4 regions of the Pedomonas sp. genome follow, and region 4 is predicted to be linked to each of the others. Evidence: riboswitches for the same ligand, from Rfam matches in the RefSeq annotation. Region 4 holds a riboswitch; each other region holds the start of a gene.
The links. Region 4 has a riboswitch for cobalamin ahead of VIG90_RS10470 (TonB-dependent receptor). Riboswitches for the same ligand answer to the same signal wherever they lie in the genome.
Positions count from the first base shown of each region.

Region 1 (5,055 bases), on a different contig from region 4:
GCCGTCCCGCATTCTCGGTTCGGGCGCTGGTTTCCACCGGGGTTTCCACCAGCGGCGCGGAGCTAACCGGCTTCGGTTTCGTTTATTAAATGAAAATGAAGAGGGGTTCCGCATGCGTAAAACGCGCTTTGTCACAGCCGCAATTGGATTGACGGCCTTCGGCCTTGGTGGGGTTGCGCTGGCCAATGCAATCATGTCGCCTGTGAACGAGGCCATCGACCCGACATTTGATATCAGTACCGCAGAGGTTCGCGCGGATGGGGATCTCCTGCACTTCCGCATGACGCTGCGCGGCAATGCGGGGGCCAGCGTGCCGCCCCGTATCGGAAAATTCGAGGGCAGCCAGATGTATGCGTATATCTGGCCGACAAGCGCCGATACCGCCGCAGCGGGCTTCCCGCGCGGGCAGGGCCTGCTGGCGCTGGCGCTGGTGAGCCATCCGGATCTGGTGGAAGACGTCGGCGGCACCCGCTTCTCGATGGACTGGCATCCGCACTGGATGGTGCTGGTGCCCTCCATGGGCTGCGGGCCCTACGGGCTCCGGATCATGGACGGCATGGCCGCCGCGCCCGGTGCCCTGCCGCTGATGACCAAGCCCGCCAGCCTGTCCACCGCAATGACCGGCAATACGCTGGACGTGGAGGTGCCTGCCGCAATGCTTGGCGACAAGAACACGCTGCGGTTCGATGGCATGACGGCCAGCATGGTGGTCAGCAACAGCGGACCTTCGCCGCTTGTCTGCGTGCGGCCGATCGATGTCGCCTCCGGACGCCTCGTCCTTCAGGGCAGAGTTACCCAAACTGGGCAGTAAGGGCGACGAGCAGAGGAACAGATCAAGGTATTTGCGGTTTTCTTTCATAAGGGGCGAACCGCTGCCACTGCATCAATGTCCTGCTTCGCCCCGCAAGAATGGAGACGTGCAATGACAAACCAGTCCCCTTCGTCCGTCGATCCGAACAAGGACAAGGGCGTGCCTGACGATTGCAAGAAAGAAACGGTCAAGCGCGCCGACGAAGCTCTGGACGAAGCGATCGAGGAATCCTTCCCGGCCAGCGACCCCGTATCCATGGTGGTTGACGGCCCGCGCGTTCAGCCGAAGGAATGTGATTTCCGGCCGTCGGACCAGCACCCGGAAACCGATCACGTGGCCCATCCAGAGCGGGATGTGGACGCAAAGCCCCAGCAGGACAACGAGCCGATGGATCGCCCCGAGCATGGCAAGGGCGAGCACCAGCAGCGCTAGTCGTTGCCTGCACACATGCTGAACAGGTCGTGGCGGCGGGATCTCCTGCCGCCACAGTCTTTTCGGGCCGACCCTGATCGCCCCGGGTATGATCGGATCGCCCTGGGTGTGCAGAATCGTTGCCTTGACGGCCCATGCCGGCAGGTTTACCCAAATCGCTGCGGCAGGTTCCCCCTCAACCGGGGGTGAAAAGGGAACCCGGTGACGCGCTGGTCCTCCTGGGGCCGGCCGGCAATCCGGGGCTGCCCCCGCAACTGTATGCGGCGAGTTCGCGCGCTATCGAGCCACTGGGCCCAGCTTTTATGCCGGGGGCCGGGAAGGCGGCGCGCACCGAACGATGACCCGCAAGCCAGGAGACCTGCCTGCCGCAGTCGTCCTTCGCGCGGTCGGGGTGTGCCGGGCGAGCGGTTTTCCCGTGAGACGACGCCGAGCTGGCCGGTCAGCGCGCGGAACCTCGTCATGTCCTGACGCCGCTTCGCTCCGGCCTTGGTGGAAGGTGCCGGTGCCGTGCCCCGTGGGTCGCATGCCGGCCTCACGTGGGTCAGGGTCGTGTCGGAAGCACAGGTGCGGTGCAGCCGCAAACAGGAACGAAGGCGAAGGATGGGGCGCGGCGCAGCGTGGTTGCTGGCAACGCTTCTGACCGCCTCCTTGCCGTTCGCCATCTCGGGGCTGTCGGAGGCAAGGAACGCCATCGCCGCCATTGCCCCGGGCAGGACGGATGCGGATAGCGCCGCTCTGCTCAAGGAAAACAGACCTCGGCGGATCGTCTCCCTCAATCCCTGTCTTGACGCCATTCTTTTGGAAGTGGCCGATGACGCCCAGATCACGGCGCTCAGCCACTTCTCGCGCGATCCGGAGCAATCCGCTGTTGCGCAGGCGGCGCGGCGCTTCCCCGTGACCTACGAGACGGCCGAGGAAATCCTGCTTCTGAAGCCGGATCTGGTGCTGGCCAGCATTCATACCGCTCCCGCCACCCGTCGGGCGCTGGAGCGCATGAACATTCCGGTGGCGTTGTTCGGCGTGCCTGCAACGGTCGAGGAAAGTCATGCTCAGGTTCGGGATGTTGCCGCCCGCGTCGGCCATCCTGAACGGGGTGAGGCATTGGTGCGCCGGATCGAGGCGGCGCTGGAGGCTCTGCGCCCGCAAGCGTCGGATGCCGGACCGCCGGTGCCCGCTCTCATCCTTCAGCCGGGCGGCTTCTCGCCGGGCGCAGGCACGTTGCAGGACGATCTGCTGGCCCGCGCCGGGCTGCGCAACGTCTCGGCGCGCTACGGCGTCAACTTCTGGGGCGTCGTGCGGCTGGAAGAACTGGTCGAAAATCCGCCCCGCCTGCTGTTGACCGGCGCGGACGGTGCCGATGCCAGCGCCGGGGGTGATCGCCTGCTCTCCCATCCGGTGCTCAAGCGACTGGAAGGCCGCATGCTTGCCTCTCCCTATCCCCGGCAGCTGTTGTACTGCGGGGGGCCAACGTTGCTGGAAGCCGCACGCTATCTTCGCCTTGCCCGCACTGCTTTGGAAAACGCCTCATGAACCGCGCCGCGTCCCTCCCTGTTCTGCCCGTCCTTGCCGGTCTCATCCTCATGCTGGCCGTCCTCTCTCTGGGAGTGGGCAAGGTGTGGGTGTCGCCGTGGGGCATTTTCTCACATGAGGAAGCCACCCGGACCTTCATCATTCTTGATCTGCGCCTGCCTCGAACCCTGCTCGCCATTCTGGTGGGCGGGGCGCTCGGGCTGGCGGGCGCGGTCATGCAGGGCTACCTGCGCAATCCGCTGGCAGACCCCGGCGTCCTTGGCGTCTCCGCCTGCGCGGCGTTCGGCGCGGTCCTGGCCATCTGGTTCGGGGTTTCCGGCGTCGCCATCTGGGTGCTGCCGGTGTGTGCCATGGCAGCGGCGGTTGCGGGCATGGCGCTGCTCTATCTGCTGGCCGTGGAGACCAACCGCGTGACCACCTTCATTCTGGCGGGCATTATCCTCAACAGCCTTGCTGGGGCCCTGACCTCCTTTGCCATCAGCCTTGCACCCAGCCCCTTCGCCACGGCGGAGATCATCAACTGGATGATGGGCGCGCTGACGGACCGCAGCATGAGCGACGTCTGGATCATCCTGCCGTTCGTGCTGCTGGGCGGCGGCGTGCTGCTGACGACCGGACGCGCGCTGGACGGTCTCAGCCTTGGCGAGATGACCGCCCGCACCATGGGGATCGACCTTGCAGCTACCCACCGCCGCATTCTGTTCGGCGTCGGCATTTCCGTCGGGGCGACCGTTGCGGTGACCGGCATCATCGGTTTCGTCGGTCTGGTGGTGCCGCACCTGCTGCGCCCGTGGGTTGGCGCGCGGCCCGGCGCGCTTCTCGTGCCCAGCATCTTCGGCGGCAGTGCCCTCGTGCTGGCAGCGGATACGGTGGTGCGGGCGCTGCCCGGCGGCACCGAGGTGAAGCTGGGCATCGTCATGGCGGTGCTGGGCGCGCCGTTCTTCCTTTACCTGCTCATGAAAATGCGGAGCCAGCTGGCATGAGTACGCTCGCCTGTGAAGACCTGACCGTCGATGTGCCCTCGCGCCGTCTCGTCGGCCCGGTGAACGTCACCTTCCGCTCCGGCGAAGTGACGGCGGTGCTCGGCCCCAACGGCGCCGGCAAGTCCACGTGGCTTGCAAGCCTGTGCGGCGGCCGTGAGCCGAGCAGCGGCTCCGTGTTCCTTGACTTTGCCGATCTTTCCCTGATGGACCCGCGCGAGCGGGCACTGCGCATCGGTTTTCTGGCGCAGGGCCGCGAGGTGGCGTGGGGTCTGGACGTGGAGACCGTCGTGCGCCTCGGGCGGCTGCCGTATGGCCGCACCGGTATCAGCACCAGCCCGGCTGATGACGCGGCAGTAGAGGACGCGATCAACCGCTGCGAACTCGGGCACCTGCGTGACCGCAATATCCTGACGCTGTCAGGCGGCGAACGGGCGCGCGTGCTGCTGGCCCGCGTGCTGGCAGGGGAGCCGGACTGGATTCTGGCGGACGAGCCGCTGGCCGGGCTGGACCCGGCCTTCCAGCTCGACATCGTGCGCCTGCTGCGCGAACTGGCACAGGAAGGGCGGGGCGTTATCGTCACCTTGCATGACCTGGCGCTGGTGGGCCGGCTGGCGGATCGGGTGATCGTCATGCGCACGGGCAAGGTCGTGGCGGATGGCCCGCCCGTCACGGTGCTGACGCCGGATGTCATGTCCGTGGCTTACGGCGTTGCCGTGGAAGTGGTGACGGCGGCCAATGGCGAGCGGGTGGTACTGCCCACGCAGCGGCTGCGGCTGGGCTGAGGTTCAGCAGGCGGCTCGCGCTCTTCGTCATTTTGACGGCGGAATAGCCCCTTCCTTCGGCGCTTTGTCTGTGGTCGTTGGCACGGTTTGGTGGGATGTTCTACCCGCGTTGAGAACCGGCCTGTCCACCAGAGGCCAACCCACACGAAGGGGGAGGAGACACCATGAGCGAGGCGAGCATCCAGACCGAGGCGACGGCATCAACCGGCCCCCGGAAAATCACCTGGCCCAAGTTCCGCTGGGAAGACCCGCTGCTGCTGGAGGAGAGCCTGACCGAAGAGGAGCGCCTCATTCGTGACAGCGCCCGGGCCTATTGTCAGGAAAAGCTCATGCCCCGCGTGGTGGAAGGCAACCGGCATGAAAAGTTCTTCCCCGAGATGATGACCGAAGCAGGGGCGCTCGGCCTGCTCGGCTCCACCATCAAGGGCTACGGCTGCCCCGGCGTGTCTTACGTCTCCTATGGCCTCATCGCCCGCGAGGTGGAGCGGGTGGACTCCGCCTATCGCTCCACCCTTTC
Region 1 is NZ_DATBUP010000268.1:21,622-26,676, reverse strand. Features, by position in the region: gene VIG90_RS19350 (hypothetical protein) at 113-811, shown strand; gene VIG90_RS19345 (hypothetical protein) at 923-1,243, shown strand; cobalamin riboswitch at 1,392-1,623, shown strand; gene VIG90_RS19340 (ABC transporter substrate-binding protein) at 1,844-2,773, shown strand; gene VIG90_RS19335 (iron ABC transporter permease) at 2,770-3,756, shown strand; gene VIG90_RS19330 (ABC transporter ATP-binding protein) at 3,753-4,538, shown strand; gene VIG90_RS19325 (acyl-CoA dehydrogenase) at 4,703-5,055, shown strand, end outside.
Region 1: it holds a riboswitch for cobalamin, as region 4 does, so the genes downstream of both, VIG90_RS19340 (ABC transporter substrate-binding protein) here and VIG90_RS10470 (TonB-dependent receptor) in region 4, are expected to answer to the same signal.

Region 2 (5,055 bases), on a different contig from region 4:
CAGCGGGTTCAGCTGCCCGGCCGAGTCATAGCTGTCGCCGGTCATGGTCAGGCTGGCCGACAGGCTGAAGCGATCATTCGCCTGCCAGTTGACCGAGGTCTGGAAGCTGTCGCGGGCGCGGCGGGCAAGGTCGGTGTCGGTCACCTCGTTGCGCGGCTTCAGCCTGGTGTAGCTGGCCTTGATGACCAGCGGATCGATGGGCTGCACCAAGAGGCCCAGCTCAAGCCCCTTGAACGAGGCCCGCGCCACGTTGTCATAATAGCCCCAGCGGCCCGAGGCGCACTGCGGATCGCCCACGGTGCAGTTCACATAGTCGATCTGGTTGTTCAGCTTGTTCTGGAACCAGGTGGCGCTGACGCGGATGCGCCCTTCCACGAAGCCCTGATCGATGCCGACTTCCCAGCCCTTGCTGGTTTCGGCCTGAAGGTCCGCGTTTCCGTAGATGCTGTAGAGCTGATAGAGCGTCGGCGCCTTGAACCCCTCGCCCCAGTTGGCACGCAGCAGCGTGTCCGTCTGCGGAACCTGATAGGCGCCCGCCACACGGAAGCTGGTGTGATCGCCGAAAGTGTCGTGATCGTCATAGCGCACGCCCGCCGTCAGGGTGAGGTTCTCCACCAGCGTGGCCTGACCCTGCGCATAGAGGCTGTGCATATCAACGGCAGCCTTCAGCGGCTCCAGATCCCACTGCCCGATGTTGCGGATCTTGGTGCGCTCGGTCTCCGCGCCGAAGGTCAGCTCGGCCGCCTCGGTGACGCGGACGACACCCTGATACTCGAACCGGCGGTTCTGGCCGCGCGTGTCGTTGGTCTTGACGTCGCCTTCGAAGTCCTCGCGGTCGGTGCGGCTGAAGCCGACGGCCAGCCGGTTGGTCATGCGACCCTCCGGCGTGCCGAGGGTCAGGCCCGCGTAGCCCGAGTAGAGCTCGTTGCGGCTGTTGTTGTCGGTATCGGCGAAGGTGTAGAGCGGCGGCGGGAAGCCGTCATATTCGGCGCGACCGTTGTTGTAGAGGCCCTTCAGGTCGAGGCGCAGGTTGTCGGACAGTTCCGCGCCGACGCTGCCCAGCAGCCCCCAGTTGCGGTAACCGTCCTTCTCGGTGTTGCCGTCGTCCTTGTCGGCCGCCGAGACGCCATCGGTGTCGTAGAAGCTGGCCGAGAGCGAGCCCTGCACCTTCTCGGTGCCGCCTGCCACGGTGCCCGCCGCGCGCCAGCTGTCGAAGCTACCGCCTTCAACGAGCGCCTCGCCGCGCAGGCCCGGCTCGCCCTGCTGGGTAATGATGTTGACGACACCGCCAATGGCGTGGCTGCCGTACAGCGTGGATTGCGGGCCGCGCAGAACCTCGACGCGCTGGACGCCGGTGGTGATGAGGTCTGTGACGTGGGCCGTGCCGCCCGGGGTCGAGGGATCGTTGATCCGGACGTCATCGATCAGGATGGCCGTCTGCTCGCCGCCGACGCCGCGAATGAACATGCTGGTCTGCGCGCCGGGGCCGCCCGAGCGCACCACGGTGACACCGGGCGTCTCACGCAGCACATCGGACAGCATGACTTTCTGCGTGGCGCGGATATCCTCGGCGGTGATGACGCTGACCGACGTTCCGGTGACGCCCAGCGCCTGTTCGGTGCGGGTGGCGGAGACAACAATCTGGTTCAGCGGATTGACGGGTTCTTCGGCCCGGGCGCTGGTGGCGGCAAACCCGAGCTGGGCCGCAGTGGTAAGCAGAATTACGAGGCGGGGCGACATGCCAGCCCTCCCAATACAAATCAGTCGTTCTTTGTCAGGGAGGCGTGCGCCGTTCCTGCAGGGCGGCACGCGGACTCATCCCGGCACCCGGCACAGCAACCCTGACGGTTGATGTCGCCGTTCCGGAAGAACCCGTCGCACACCACTCTCCCGGCAGCATGCAAGGCGACGACAACAGGCAGGTCTCCTGGCTTTCGGGTCATCGCCCCGTCTCTGCCTTCCCAGTTTCCGGGCTTCCCCGGTCTTCCAGTGGCGTAATCGAGACGGCGCTCGCCGGTTACAGTTGCGGGGACAGCCGTGGACTGAGAGTGCGGCCTGATGGGCGGACCCTGGCACCACGTTCCCTTTTAACCCCCTTTCGGGGGGCCTGTTGCGAGCATGAGGGCTAATCCGGGCCACCGCACACGTCAAGCCCGCAACGAAAGCAGCCTGCTGAAATACGACCCTGCGGCGCTGGACATTCCCGCCATCTGCGCCAGATTTGGGAAATACACGCGTAGATGTTGGTTTGAAGAATTAAATTGTAGATGAAGAAGGTCGCCCGTGCCGAAGGCCAGAACTGGCGCAAGCCAGACCCCCAGCTCCGCCCAGCACCAGCTTGAGTTCCTGTCTGCACCGCAGATGCAGCAGGACGGCACTTTTGCCGTTCAGATGTCCGAGGATTTGCCTGACGTGACCGGAGAGTTTGACGATGATACCGCCCCCACCTTCGCGCTGGTGCGGGAGAGCGGCATCGACGGTGAAAAGCGCTGCCTTTATCTTGTGGTCGAATCCACCAAGGGGGAACAGTTCCGGCTGGATTTCACCCCCGGCTGCATTCCGCTGGCCGTTGCCGCCCTGTCCTCTGAACTGGGCTATCTGCGGCAGCATCAGCCGGACCAGAACGACGCCGTGCAGCCGATCACGGTTGAATCGTTCCAGCTGGGTGAAACCGCCAACGGCAGCCCGGCCCTGCTTGCCGGCATGGAAGGCGGCGGCGAACTGCCCCTGCAGCTGAGCCTGCAGGAACTGCAGAAGCTGAACAAGCGCATCAGCGAGTATATTCGCAGCAAAGCCGTGGCACAGCCATTCAGCTAAGGCCTGGGTCACAACCTCAACTGACGTCCCCGCCTCTCACTGTTTCCTGAGTCTGCTTCTGGCATGCCCGCCACGCTGGAGCTGTGCCGGAAGAGATCAATCGCCCGTGCGGCTTCAATACTGTTGGCCACACGAGGGATGTATTACCGCGGCGAAATATTATTCCGCACTACGAAAGACGAAAATCCGACACAGGCAACCTACCTGAAAAACACCTGAGCCATCCAAACTGATTAATAATAATTTCATGTTTCTCGGTGATTTGCAGCAAGTTGGTCCGGAGGTCTAATCCGCGACTGCTGTTTTTTAGTGCCAGGTGTAGTGTCATGTCGTTTCTGAACAATCTGCCAATAAGCCGGAAGATCTCCGTTGCGTTCGCCTGCGTGGGCTTTGCGGTTATCCTCATGAGTGCCGTGGTTGGCCGCAGCATCATGGTTGCCGAGACGGCGACCGACGTAAATAACCATACATATGAAGTGCTTGATGCTCTCGACCTCGCCACGACCAGCATGGTCAACAAGGAGGTCGGCCTGCGCGGCTACATGATCTCCAGTGACGAAAAGTTTCTGGAGCCCTATCACGACGGCAACCGGCAGTTCGAGCAGGCCTGGAAGCGGGCCAAGGAGCTGACCCGCGACAACGCCGGTCAGCAGCAACGTCTCGATGACGTCGCCCGCATCGCGGCGACCTGGCAGAGCGAAGTGGCAGACCAGATCATCCGCCTGATGGATAATCCTGAGACTGTCAGCGCCGCTCGCGAGATCGAAAGTTCGGGTCGGGGCAAGGCCATCATGGACACCCTCCGCCAGACGCTGGCCGAGGCCGAGATGGCCGAGCGCGAACTGCTGGCAGAGCGCAGCGTCACGCGGCAGGATGCCTTCGACACCATGTCATACTCGCTGTGGATCGGCATCGCGTTTGTCGTTCTGGGGTCCACCGCCTTCGGCATTACCCTGCATCGGGTCATTAGCCGCCCGTTTACCGGGCTTACCGGAACCATGCTTCGCCTTGCTGATGGTGAGACCGATCTGGTCGTGCCGCACCGTGACCGCAAGGACGAAATCGGCGACATGGCCCGCGCCGTGGAAGTGGCCCGCCAGAACGCCATCCAGAAGACACAGCTGGAGTTGGAGCAGGCCGCCGAAAAGGAGCGGATCGAGCAGGAGAAGGCAGCCGAACGTGAACGGCAGGAAGCCGAAAGGGCCGCAGCCGCCGCACAGGCGGAGCAAGAGAAACGCGCGCTGATCGATGCCCTTGCCAACAACTTCCAATCGAAGGTAGGCGGCGTTGTCGGCTCCGTCGCCGATCAGGCCTCGGGCATGGAGAGCGTTGCCCAGTCCATGTCCGCCGCCGCCGAGCAGGCCAGCCGTCAGGCCGGAGCCGTTGTCGGCGCTTCGGAACAGGCGTCTGAAGACGTGCAGGCCGTGGCCGCCGCTGCCGAGGAACTCGCCGCTTCCATCCGGGAAATCGGCCGCCGCATGGAACAGTCAACCACCATTACCCTCCGTGCGACCGATCAAGCCCGCAGCACCGACACCAAGGTGGAAGGTCTGGCCGCGGCTGCCCGCAAGGTGGGTGAAGTGGTGGAACTCATCAACTCCATCGCCGAGCAAACCAATCTGCTGGCGTTGAATGCCACCATCGAGGCTGCCCGCGCCGGAGATGCCGGCAAGGGTTTCTCGGTGGTCGCATCCGAGGTCAAGCAGCTGGCCAACCAGACCGCCCGCGCAACCGAAGAGATTGCCGCGCAGGTGCAGGAGATGCAGGCCGCAACCGGCGCCGTCGTCGCCGACATCCAGGCGATCGCGCAGGTGATCCAGGAGATGAGCCAGATTGCCGAGACGGTCTCCGCAGCAGTGGACGCCCAGATGGCCGCCACGCAGGAGATTGCCCACAGCGTGCAGCGTGCCGCCGGCGGCACCCGGGACGTGACCACCAATATCAGCGGTGTGACCGCCGCCGCCAGCGTGACCGGCGACGCCGCCGAGGAAGTGCTGCGGTCAGCCCAGACCATGAACGAACAGGTGGAAATGCTGCGGGTGGAAGTGGACGCTTTCGTCAGGGAGGTCCGGTCAGCCTGAGACCGCCTCGCCTGATGGCGGACGTGCGGTGTGTGTGGGAGGGGCGCCGAGCACCCTTCCCGCCGCGCCTGTCTCTGGTCGTTATATATATGCCAAGGATATATATATGTATGGCATGAACATGGAACGTTTCGTTTCGGCACTTCCTTCTGCGGCA
Region 2 is NZ_DATBUP010000268.1:27,208-32,262, forward strand. Features, by position in the region: gene VIG90_RS19360 (TonB-dependent receptor plug domain-containing protein) at 1-1,740, opposite strand, end outside; cobalamin riboswitch at 1,901-2,126, opposite strand; gene VIG90_RS19365 (hypothetical protein) at 2,284-2,817, shown strand; gene VIG90_RS19370 (methyl-accepting chemotaxis protein) at 3,144-4,898, shown strand.
Region 2: it holds a riboswitch for cobalamin, as region 4 does, so the genes downstream of both, VIG90_RS19360 (TonB-dependent receptor plug domain-containing protein) here and VIG90_RS10470 (TonB-dependent receptor) in region 4, are expected to answer to the same signal.

Region 3 (5,055 bases), on a different contig from region 4:
CGCCATTGCCGCAAAGATTGAGCGCCATGTGGATGTGGAAGCGCTGATCGCCCTGTCACGTCGCGCCGGCCACCACCAGAACCAGTAGCAGGCCGGTCTCGCAGAGCTCGATCCCGGCCCCGTGGCAATCGCCTGAGATGCCGCCGAGCCTGCGCTTCAACCACAGGCCCCACAGGCCGAGCAGACAAGGGGCAGCAACGAGCGCAGGCGCGTACAACAGGGCAAGCGGCACCAGGATGGCGGCCCACGCCGCCAGGTGGACGGTCAAGACGCCGCCCCTGAAACGCGAGCCCAGGCCATCGTGCAGGGGCGGCAGCCAGAAGGTCCAGAGCAATGGCCCCAGCCGGGCCAGCGCCGGGACCATGAGCAGCGCCATCAGTGCTGCAAGGGCTGGGATTGCAAGCCGGGCCAGTTCATGAATGAGGACAGCCTTGGCCAGAAGCTGCACCACAAGAGCGCTGACCCCGCAGCTGCCGATGTGGGGATCCTTCATGACCGCGCGCAGCTTTTCCGGGTTACCGTGGCTTGCCGCCAGACCGTCGACCAGGTCCGCCAGGCCATCGAGATGGAGAGCGCCCGTTACCCATACCCAGGCGGCGCATCCTGCCAGTGCTGCAAGCCACGGGCTGATCAAACCTCCAAGCCAGAAGGCGGCCGCCACGACGCCGCCCACCAATAGTCCCGCCAGCGGGAACCAGCGCATGGCGGCCTGAAAATCTTCGCTCGAGACGGCAAGGGCAGGCATGGGCAGCCGGGTCATGAACTGAATTGCCAGAGCGGCCTGTCTGGCAGTGCCGCGCAGTGCCGCGCCACGCCCCGGTGTCCGGTTCATAGCCTGTCCTCCAGCAGGAAAAGCCCGGTGAGTTGGGCCGTGCGCGGGCGTATGTCCCACACCTGGAAGCGCAGCAGCGCGGCATAGGGCAGATCGATCGTCCAACACTGGCGCATGTCCCACCCGAGCAGGACCGAGAGGGCCGCCCGCATGCTGCCGCCATGGGCAACAATGAGAGTGGGCCGGGGAGAGAGGGTCTCCAGTGCCCGGCTCACACGGGCCGTTAAATCGGACCAGCGTTCACCTTGCGGCGGCGGGCATCGATCCGGATCTGCATAGAAGTCCCGAAGGGCATCCGGTGCAATGGATGCAGCCGGCTGCCCGTCCCATGCGCCGAAATTCAACTCGCGCAGGTCAGCGCTCAGAGCAACGGTCAGCGCCGGCTGGCTTTGACCGGACAGCCGCTCGGCCGTGATCCGGGCCGTCGCCTGGCAGCGCGCCAGATCTGAGGAAAGGATTTGCGTAATGCCCTGTGCGGACAGGCGCTCGCTCTGAGCCCGAGCCTGCCTCTCGCCCAGGGCCGACAAGGGGCTGTCCGTCCAGCCCAGCATGGCCCCGGTCTGTGCTGGCATCCCATGCCGGAGCATCCACAAGGGCCAGGCGGCGGGGCCCTGACCCGCGACCACAGCCTGCGGGGCATGCTGTCCCTCGGTGCGCTTCCCGGTCATCCGGCCAAGGCTGTCGCGCGGCGCTGGGGCAGGTTGCCGCTGAGCGCTTCGTCGATCGTTGCCATCTGGTTGTGCGCGGCGAGGGCGGCTTTGACCAGCAAGGCTGCAACAGCAGCGCCGCTGGCCTCGCCCAGGCGCATGTTCAACTGCAGCAGCGGCGACAGGCCGAAATGCTGCAGGACCCGCAGGTGCCCCGGCTCTTCGGATTGATGTCCGGCCAGGCAGTGCTGGATGATCTGCGGATTCTGAACAGCGAGCGGCGCTATGGCAGCGCAGCAGATGAAGCCATCGAGCAGAACCGGAATGCGCCTCAGCCGAGCGCCAAGAACCGCGCCTGCCATGGCCGCCAGTTCGCGCCCGCCCACGGCTGCCAGCAGGTCCAGCGCCATGCGCGGGGTGTCGCCGTGGAGCGCAACCGCTCGCCTCACCACGTCGATTTTTCGCTGGACCCCCAGTGGGTCGACGCCGGTGCCACGGCCCACCCATTCTGCCGGCGCACCGCCATAGATCAGGCAGGCAAGCGCCGCTGCCGTCGTTGTGTTGGCAATGCCCATCTCACCGATGACGAGAAGGTCCGTGTCGGCGCTGATCGCCTGCGCACCGATCGAGAGGGCCCTCAGCACCTCGGCTTCGGTCATGGCCGCACCCGCCGTGAAATCGGCAGTCGGGCAGTCCAGCTCCAGCGAGACCACTTGAAACTCGAAGCCGGCAACGCCGCAGAGCGCATTGATGGCTGCGCCGCCGCGCTCGAAATTCAGCACCATGTCGCGCGTCGTCTCGGGCGGAAAGGCGCTGACCCCGTGCCGGGCGATGCCATGGTTGCCGGCGAAGACCACCGTCTGGCCCCGGCGCAGGCAGGGGTGCTGCGTGCCTTGCCAGCCCGCCATGAACAGGGCGATTTCTTCCAGCCGTCCCAACGAGCCTTCCGGTTTGCAGAGGGACCTCTGGAGTGCGCGTGCCTGCTCGACAGCCGCCGTATCCGCTTCGGGAAGTGCAGCCAGCGCCGCGTCAAGCGCAGCGCGATCAGGAAACGAAGTCATTCTGCAACAAATCCGGCCGGGGGCATGCGTGTGATGAAGTGACCCTTCACGCCTTCGGGCCACTGGCGATACGGCACGACGCCCTCCGGGCTCGCCGCATATTGGGCCGCGTAATCCAGAATGGCGGTTGCATCTTCGAGCGTCGGCGCGAAACGGCCGAGCACGTAGCTGATCTTGTCTGGTGCGCGCAGGTGCACGGTGCAGTGCTCGCCGCACGCAAACAGGCAGGGCATTTCTTGAATGGCGACGGCGGCATAGTCCGGTCGCGCCTTTTGTACGTCGCGTAGCAGATCGGCCAGCAGTCGCCCGCCGCGCCGTCCCTCGTCGTCAGAGGGCTGATCCTTGGCAAGACGGCAGGTGTTGCAAACGACAACGGCCGCTACATTTTCAACTGGGGTGAGCATAATGCCTCTCCCGTCGGCCTGCGGGCAGCGCAGGCCATGGTTCACAACAGATGCCCTTCGTGCTGCCGCGTTGCTGCGGCAACTCAATGGGCGCTCATGTCGTCCTGCGGGAGGTCCCGTTCGCCCGGCACTCCCTGGCCAGCCGAAAGACGACGGCAACAGGCAGGTCTCCTGGCTCGCGGGTCATCGCCTTGCCGGTCGCCTTCTCGGGAGGGTGTCCCAATGGCTCTGTGACCGAAGACTTGCCGCTGACAGTTGCAGGGACAGCCGGGGATTCGCACCCCATTCCCGTTTTCATCCCCCTAAGGGGGAACCTGTTGCACGAGGGGTCATAGGAATGTTGCCGCCATGCCGTCAACCCGTCTGGTTGTCCTATCCGGAATGTGCAGCGCGCCGACCTGATGCGGAGCCTTGAAATCTGCCGTGAGGCCGGTGTGCAAGAAAATCGAGGAAGCAGCCCGCTTTGCAGCGAGGATGACCTCTTGGGCGTTCTTGGGTTGAAGAAGATCAGCATTGTTGGGCGTCTTCCCGTGCAGAGGCGCTCCCAACCGTGGTTGCACCATTGCCGCCATACCCTTAACGCCTTGGCTCGGACGATTTGAATTCCTTGGGATTGATCCCGGTCAGGCTTTTGAAGGCGCGGGCGAAGGAGCTTTGGCTCTCAAAGCCGACCTCAGCAGCGATCGTGCCGATCGGCAGCTTGCCTTCATTGAGCAGGGCCGCGGCTTTCAGGAGTCTGGCGCGCTGCCGGTATTGCTCCCAGCTCATCCCGATGGATGCCTGGAATTTGCGTCGCAAGGTACGCTCGGACAAACCGCAATGCTTGCTGACAGTGGCGATATCGCAGGTCTTAAGGTTCTTGCGGGTATAAAGGGCAGCCGTTTCCAGCCGCTCGTCGGGCAGACTGGGCAGGCGCAGAGGCGCCTCCTCTTCGATCCATTCGGTGCACAGGCAGGCCAGCGCCTGGAAGTAGGCGTGGCCCGTTCGGTCCAGTTCGCCATAGAGCGGCCAGCGCATCGCCCCCATCACCATCTCGCGCATGAGCGGGGAGACCTGGATGATGCGGATCCTGTCTCCGGCAACAGGGATCATGTGGGGCTCGAAGAAGATCGAGGCAGAGCGTACCCGATGGATCCGGGTGCGGTGGACGACGCCCGCCGGGATCCAGGCCGCCAGCGCCCGGGGAATGAAGTAGCTCCCGAAGCGATCCTCCACTTCGATCATGCCGCTGAAGGCATACTGGAGCTGATGCATGTCATGGCAGTGCCATGGCGTGTCCAGATCATAGTCGTCCTGCGGAATGGCGCCGGCGCAGGGGCGCATCGATGGGGCCACCATCGGCACCATCTTGAACTCAGGGTCGCTCCCAGACATGAGTGTTTGGCCGTTCATGCACAAAGTTTGTCCGATCCGAATGATACGGTCAATCGAGGACTTGGTATCAAAAGGGGAGACCGTTCAATCAATAAACAAAGTGGGTGAGACATGGCGGATGCGAAACAGGACGATATCTCTCAGAATGCGCGCAAATACTGGTCGGCGGCGGGCTATCTGCCGGGCGGCGTGATCCGCGAGGTTGATTATGCTTCGCAGTCGACGGGTCTGCACCCCTCCCTCGAGGGGATCAAGATCGTCGATACCGACACCCATATCACCGAGGCGCCTGACCTGTTCACTTCGCGCGCTCCCGCGGCGCTCAAGGACAAGGTTCCGCATGTCAGGCGGGTCAACGGCACGGACCGCTGGTTCGTCGGTGACCGTGACTTTGGCACCATGGGCGGCAACGTCATCCGGGCCGACAACAACAAGCTGCTCGGCCGCCTTGCCTTTCCGACGCTCGAAGAGGGCCATCCGGGCGGTCACATGATCAAGGAACGGCTGAAGGCGATGGATGACATGGGCATCTACGCCCAGATCTGCTTCCAGAACTCGGGCGTGACCCAGGCGGGTTCCCTGATGTCGCTGCGCGACCCGGCCTTGGCGCTCAGCATTATCCAGATCTTCAACGACGCCTCTGCCGAATACCAGGCTGAATCGGGCCAGCGCATCTTCAGCATGGCGCACCTGCCGTTCTGGGATCAGGCCGAGCTGGAAAAGGAAGCCCGTCGCTG
Region 3 is NZ_DATBUP010000036.1:24,746-29,800, forward strand. Features, by position in the region: gene VIG90_RS03125 (cobyric acid synthase) at 1-88, shown strand, start outside; gene cobS (adenosylcobinamide-GDP ribazoletransferase) at 56-832, opposite strand; gene VIG90_RS03135 (histidine phosphatase family protein) at 829-1,419, opposite strand; gene cobT (nicotinate-nucleotide--dimethylbenzimidazole phosphoribosyltransferase) at 1,497-2,540, opposite strand; gene VIG90_RS03145 (DUF1636 domain-containing protein) at 2,537-2,944, opposite strand; cobalamin riboswitch at 3,089-3,277, opposite strand; gene VIG90_RS03150 (hypothetical protein) at 3,274-3,516, opposite strand; gene VIG90_RS03155 (helix-turn-helix transcriptional regulator) at 3,521-4,336, opposite strand; gene VIG90_RS03160 (amidohydrolase family protein) at 4,430-5,055, shown strand, end outside.
Region 3: it holds a riboswitch for cobalamin, as region 4 does, so the genes downstream of both, VIG90_RS03145 (DUF1636 domain-containing protein) here and VIG90_RS10470 (TonB-dependent receptor) in region 4, are expected to answer to the same signal.

Region 4 (5,055 bases):
CGACCCCATCCGCCGCGATCTGGATATCAGCGACCTGCAGATGGGATTGCTGCAGGGCATGGCCTTCGCGCTCCTCTATGCGGTGGCGGGCGTTCCCATCGGGCTTCTCGCCGATCGACTGCAACGCAAGCGCATCATCGCCGCCGGCGTCCTGTTCTGGAGCGCAGCGACCGCCCTTTGCGGCCTGGCCGGTAACTATGCGCTGCTGTTTGCCGCGCGCATGGGCGTCGGGCTCGGCGAAGCGGCCCTTTCCCCCGCCGCGCATTCTTACTTGAGCGATGCCTACCCGCGTCCGAAACTGGCGCGGGCGATGGCGGTCTATGCGCTCGGTATCACCATTGGCGCAGGGGCGGCGCTGATGATCGGCGGCAAAGTCGTCGACCTGATCGCCTTCAGCGGCGATGTCACCCTGCCGCTTCTGGGCACGCTGAGGCCCTGGCAGGCCACCTTCCTGCTGGTTGCCAGCCCTGGCATCGTGGTGGCACTGCTGGTCGCCATGATCCGCGAACCGCGCCGCGCCAGCCTGAACAGCACAGGCAGCGCGCCGGAGGCATCCGGCATCTTGCCACTGCTTGCCCACCTGCGCCGCCACGCGCGCGTGTTTATCAGCATTTACCTGAGTTCCTGCGCTCTTGGGATCATGGGCTATGGCATGAGCGCCTGGTATCCAACGCTGCTGATCCGCAGCTTTGGACTGACGCCGGGCGAGGCCGGCTGGCATCTTGGCCTGGTGTTCCTGGTCCTCGGCAGCGCAGGCTCGATCGGCGGGGGCCTGCTCGCCGAGCGCATGGCTCTGCGGGGCCGCTTTGACGCCAATCTACGGGTTGTGGCGCTGACGACGCTGGCGGTTGCAGTGCCGGCCATCTGCGCGCCATTGATGCCCAGCGCTCTTCTGGTCGTACTGATGTTCGCCCCGGCGTGCTTCTTCTTTCACGCCTATTTCGGCTGTTCGGTGGCAGCGCTTCAGCTTGCCACGCCCAACCGGATGCGGGCGACCAACGCCGCACTCTTTCTTCTGGCCAACAGCCTTGTCGGACTGTCGATCGGCACGGCTGTCGTGCCGCTGATCAACGCTGTCCTGTTTGACGGCATGAGCGACCTTGGTCCCTCGCTTGCCGTCGTTGCGGCCTTTTCAACGGTCACGGGCGCCATGTTCGCCTTCAGCGGCCTCAAGGCATACGGCAAGCTGGTTTTGGATAACGCTGAAGCGGCCTGACCTCCTGTCGCGCGGCAGAGGGCGAGCAGCGGGCTTGCTTTCTCTGAGCGCCTGCCGCTCGCTGCGCCAAGGGCACAGCGGCGCTCGCGCGTGTCCGGCCGGTTTGTTTTGCTTTTGCGCGATCTGACGCAAACGCGGGCCAACTCCTTCAGGCCGATTTTAAATTCAGCGTTTAATCTCAGCAAGGACGCGCGACGTCCGCGTTCTTTACAGGACGACGCCGAGTATGAAAGTGGCTTGGATTGTTCGTTGCGATTGCGTATACCCGCTGTCGAAGCGGCTTTTGGCTGCTTCGTGATCGCGCCGGTGCCCTGAGAAGGGCTTAATAGGGAATACGGTGCGGGTGATGCGATCACCCAAATCCGTGGCTGTCCCTGCAACTGTAAGCGGCGAGCGCGATGCATATCGCTGGCGACCCAAGAAGGGCGCCGGCAGCCACTGGGCCGGACGCTAAATCATGCGAGGCCTGGGAAGGCTTTGCATCAAGCTATGACCCGTGAGCCAGGAGACCTGCCTGCGTCTGGTCGCTCTTGCCTTGGCCCAGGGGATGGCCGCGGCACGGAACTCCGTCTGAGCGACGCACGTGCGGTGGAGCCGCACTGACAAGGGCTTCCGGGCGCTGCAGGCGTCCGCCTGGAGGCGTGCGTCAGCCGTTCGCGCGGAGGCTCCCCGTCAGGTCTCGCTGACGCCGACGGGGTATGAGTGACATGCACTCCCGCGATCTTTTTCAAGCGGCGTTTGCCGCAACCCTTCTCTTTGCCTTTAAGGCCGCTCGAGCAGACAACAGCCCGGATATTATCGTCACGGGCGTCGGCGTCGAGGAAACGCTCCCGCAGGAGCTGGCCCGCTACGGACACGACCTCGAGACGATCAGCGAGGAGGCTCTCCAGAGGAGCGGTGCGGTCGATGTTGCCGCCGCCCTCCAGTCGGTGCCCGGCCTTTACGTGAAGCCGGGAAGCGGTCCGTTCAGCTATGTGGACCTGTCCCTTCAGGGGTCACGGACACAGGACGTGCTGTGGACGGTTGATGGCGTGCGCATCAACAACCGGCTTTATGGCAGCACGTCGCCCAATGACACGCTCCCGGCCAGCATGGTCGAGCGTATCGAAGTGCTGAAAGGCGGCGAGAGCCTGTTCTATGGCACGCAGGCTGCCGCCGGTGTCATCAACGTCGTCACCCGCTCGTTCAGCGATACATTCGGCGGACAGGTGAACGGCACTCTCGACAGCCGTGCGGGCACCGGTGTGGACGGCTTTGTCCGTGGCGGCATGAACGGCCACCGCTTCGTCGCCTGGGCCTCGCGCAACCAGTCGGATGGATATCGCCCCTACAGCGTGATGGAACCAAGTGCGACCGACCGCAAACGCGGCTATGAGCTTTGGTCGGTCGGCGGGAAGTATCGGTATGATTTCGGGTCGGATGTATTGCTGAGCCTGCAGTATCAGCACACCGAGGCAAAACTCGATAACCTCTCACCGACACGCGTGCGCGAGAGCCGGAACGACCGCAACGAGGAAATCGCGAGCCTTCGCCTGGATTATGTGGGCAGCGATACCGTCCAGTTTTACCTGAAGGCCTATTATCACGACTGGAACACCGCCTACGTCCAGATCCGCAACGATGTGGCAACCGGCGCACCCGTCGTCCTCTATCCGGCGGGTACCTACTGGGGCTTCAAGGACTATGGCGGCAGCGCGCTCGCCCGGCTGCGGCTACACCCCGGCTTCGAGTATCTGATCGGCTACGATAACCAGAGTTTCAAGGGACGTGACGACGTCCTGCTTACGGCCACGACCAAGGAGGAGGTCCATGCCGGCATTTTCCAGATCCGCACCACCGACGACCTCATTGAGCGCGCCCGCCTTGCCGCCGGTCTGCGTTACAACGACGGCAGCGGCGCTAAAAAAACGGTCTGGAACGCCTCGGGCCGCTTTGATGTGAGCAAATATCTTTATCTCGAGGCGAGCGGCGGCTCGTCGTTCCTCCTGCCCTCTGCCTCGCAGCTCTATCAGATCGACCCCTGCTGCGAGAAGGGCAACCCGAACCTTGCCCCCGAGGAGAGCCTCGGCGTTAACTTGAGTGCGGGCGGCGTGATCGCGCAGACGGCCCTCAACTGGCAGGCAACGCTGTTCGCGCGCCGGATCGATAACCTGATCGACATCAGCTACACCGACCCCGCATTTCCGGACGGCATCTACGTCAATGTCGACAAGCGCGTGAACGTGCGGGGGGCAGAGTTGCAGCTGACCGCACGCCTTAATGGCGGCTGGCAGCTGGCTGCGAGCTACACCTACACCCGGTCGCGCAACTCCGGGTCCGACCTGCAGCGTGACCGCACGCCAAGGCACCTGGCGCGCGGCAGTATCGCCTACACCCCGGTTGACATTCCCTTCGGGGCCAATCTTTCCCTTAACTGGGTGGGCGATGCCTGGAGTACCGTCTCTGGCTTTGGCCGGCGCAACTACGGCAATTATGTCGTCGTCGACGCCGGTTTTCAGCTCTACCCGGACGGCGCTGCGCGGCGTCATCGCGTCGGCGTCAACGTCGAGAACGTCTTTAATAAGGATTATGCCACGCGCGGCTACGGCTCGGCGCTGCGCGACGACGGCAGCGGCCGCTTCCTCTATTTCACGCGCGGCGTGCCGCGCACGCTTCGGGTCAGCTATGGCGCAAGCATCTGAGGAGAAGCGCCCAGATGCTGCACCCTCTCCTCTTTTTACACCGCTGGCTCGGCATTCTTGTCGGGCTCGTCATGACGATCTGGTGCCTTTCAGGCTTCGTCATGATGTATTCGCCCTATCCCCGGCTCGAGCCTCAAGAACAGTTGCGGGGGCTCGCGCCCCTGCAGCTTTCACTCGACATCAGCTGGGACCAAACAGAGCTTGCCGACGACATGTTGCTCTCCTCGGTTAGGGTCGAGCAGATGGGCACTAGGGCGGTGCTGCGGGCAACGCCGGCCGCCGAGCCAGGTCCTGCCTCCCCGCAGATGCGCGCAAAGCCGATCACGATCGATCTTGCAACGGGCCGCATCCTTGAAAATCTTGCAGCTCAAGATGCGCTCGAGTTGGGGCGCGGCTTTGGCGAGCGGTTCGGCATCAAAGGCGACGCGCTTCGCGCCGCCAGAATTCAAATCGACCAGTGGACCGTCCAGACCGCGCGCCGCCACCAGCCGCTCTACCGCGTCGACTATGCGGACGGTGCAAGCGTCTATATCGCAGGATCGGGCGAGGTCGTGCAACAGACGACCCGGTCCGAGCGCTTCTGGGGCTGGCTCGGCGCGGTGCCGCACTGGCTCTACCCGACCCTGCTGCGTCAGGACGCTGCGCTCTGGTCGCAGGTCGTCATCTGGACTTCGCTTCTCGGCTGTTTCCTGAGCGCAACCGGCCTCTGGCTCGGCATCGCGCGGCTGCGCCGCCACAAGAAGGGCAGGCTCGGCTCGCCCTATCGCGGCCTGTGGTGGTGGCACCACATGACGGGATTGCTCTTCGGGGTGCTGACCCTGACCTGGGTTGCAAGCGGTCTTCTCTCGATGAACCCCTGGGGTCTCTTCGAGAGCAATGACAAACCTGCCGAGCGCGTGCGGCTCGCCGGGCCGCAGCGTTGGGGCGATCTGCGCACAGCGCTTGGCACTATCGATGCGCTGCCCGCCGGAACCGTACGGCTCGAGACGGCGCCGCTTGGCGACACTCTATTTCTGGCGGCGGTCAACGCCAGTGGCACGCGCATCCGTATCAATGCGGATGGAGCGCCGTCTCCCCTCACGCAGGATGAATTGTCCGCAGCACTTGCCAACGGCCCCGGCATCACGGCGCTCGATCTGCTGCACGGGCATGACGCCT
Region 4 is NZ_DATBUP010000137.1:4,306-9,360, forward strand. Features, by position in the region: gene VIG90_RS10465 (MFS transporter) at 1-1,216, shown strand, start outside; cobalamin riboswitch at 1,504-1,748, shown strand; gene VIG90_RS10470 (TonB-dependent receptor) at 1,915-3,897, shown strand; gene VIG90_RS10475 (PepSY domain-containing protein) at 3,912-5,055, shown strand, end outside.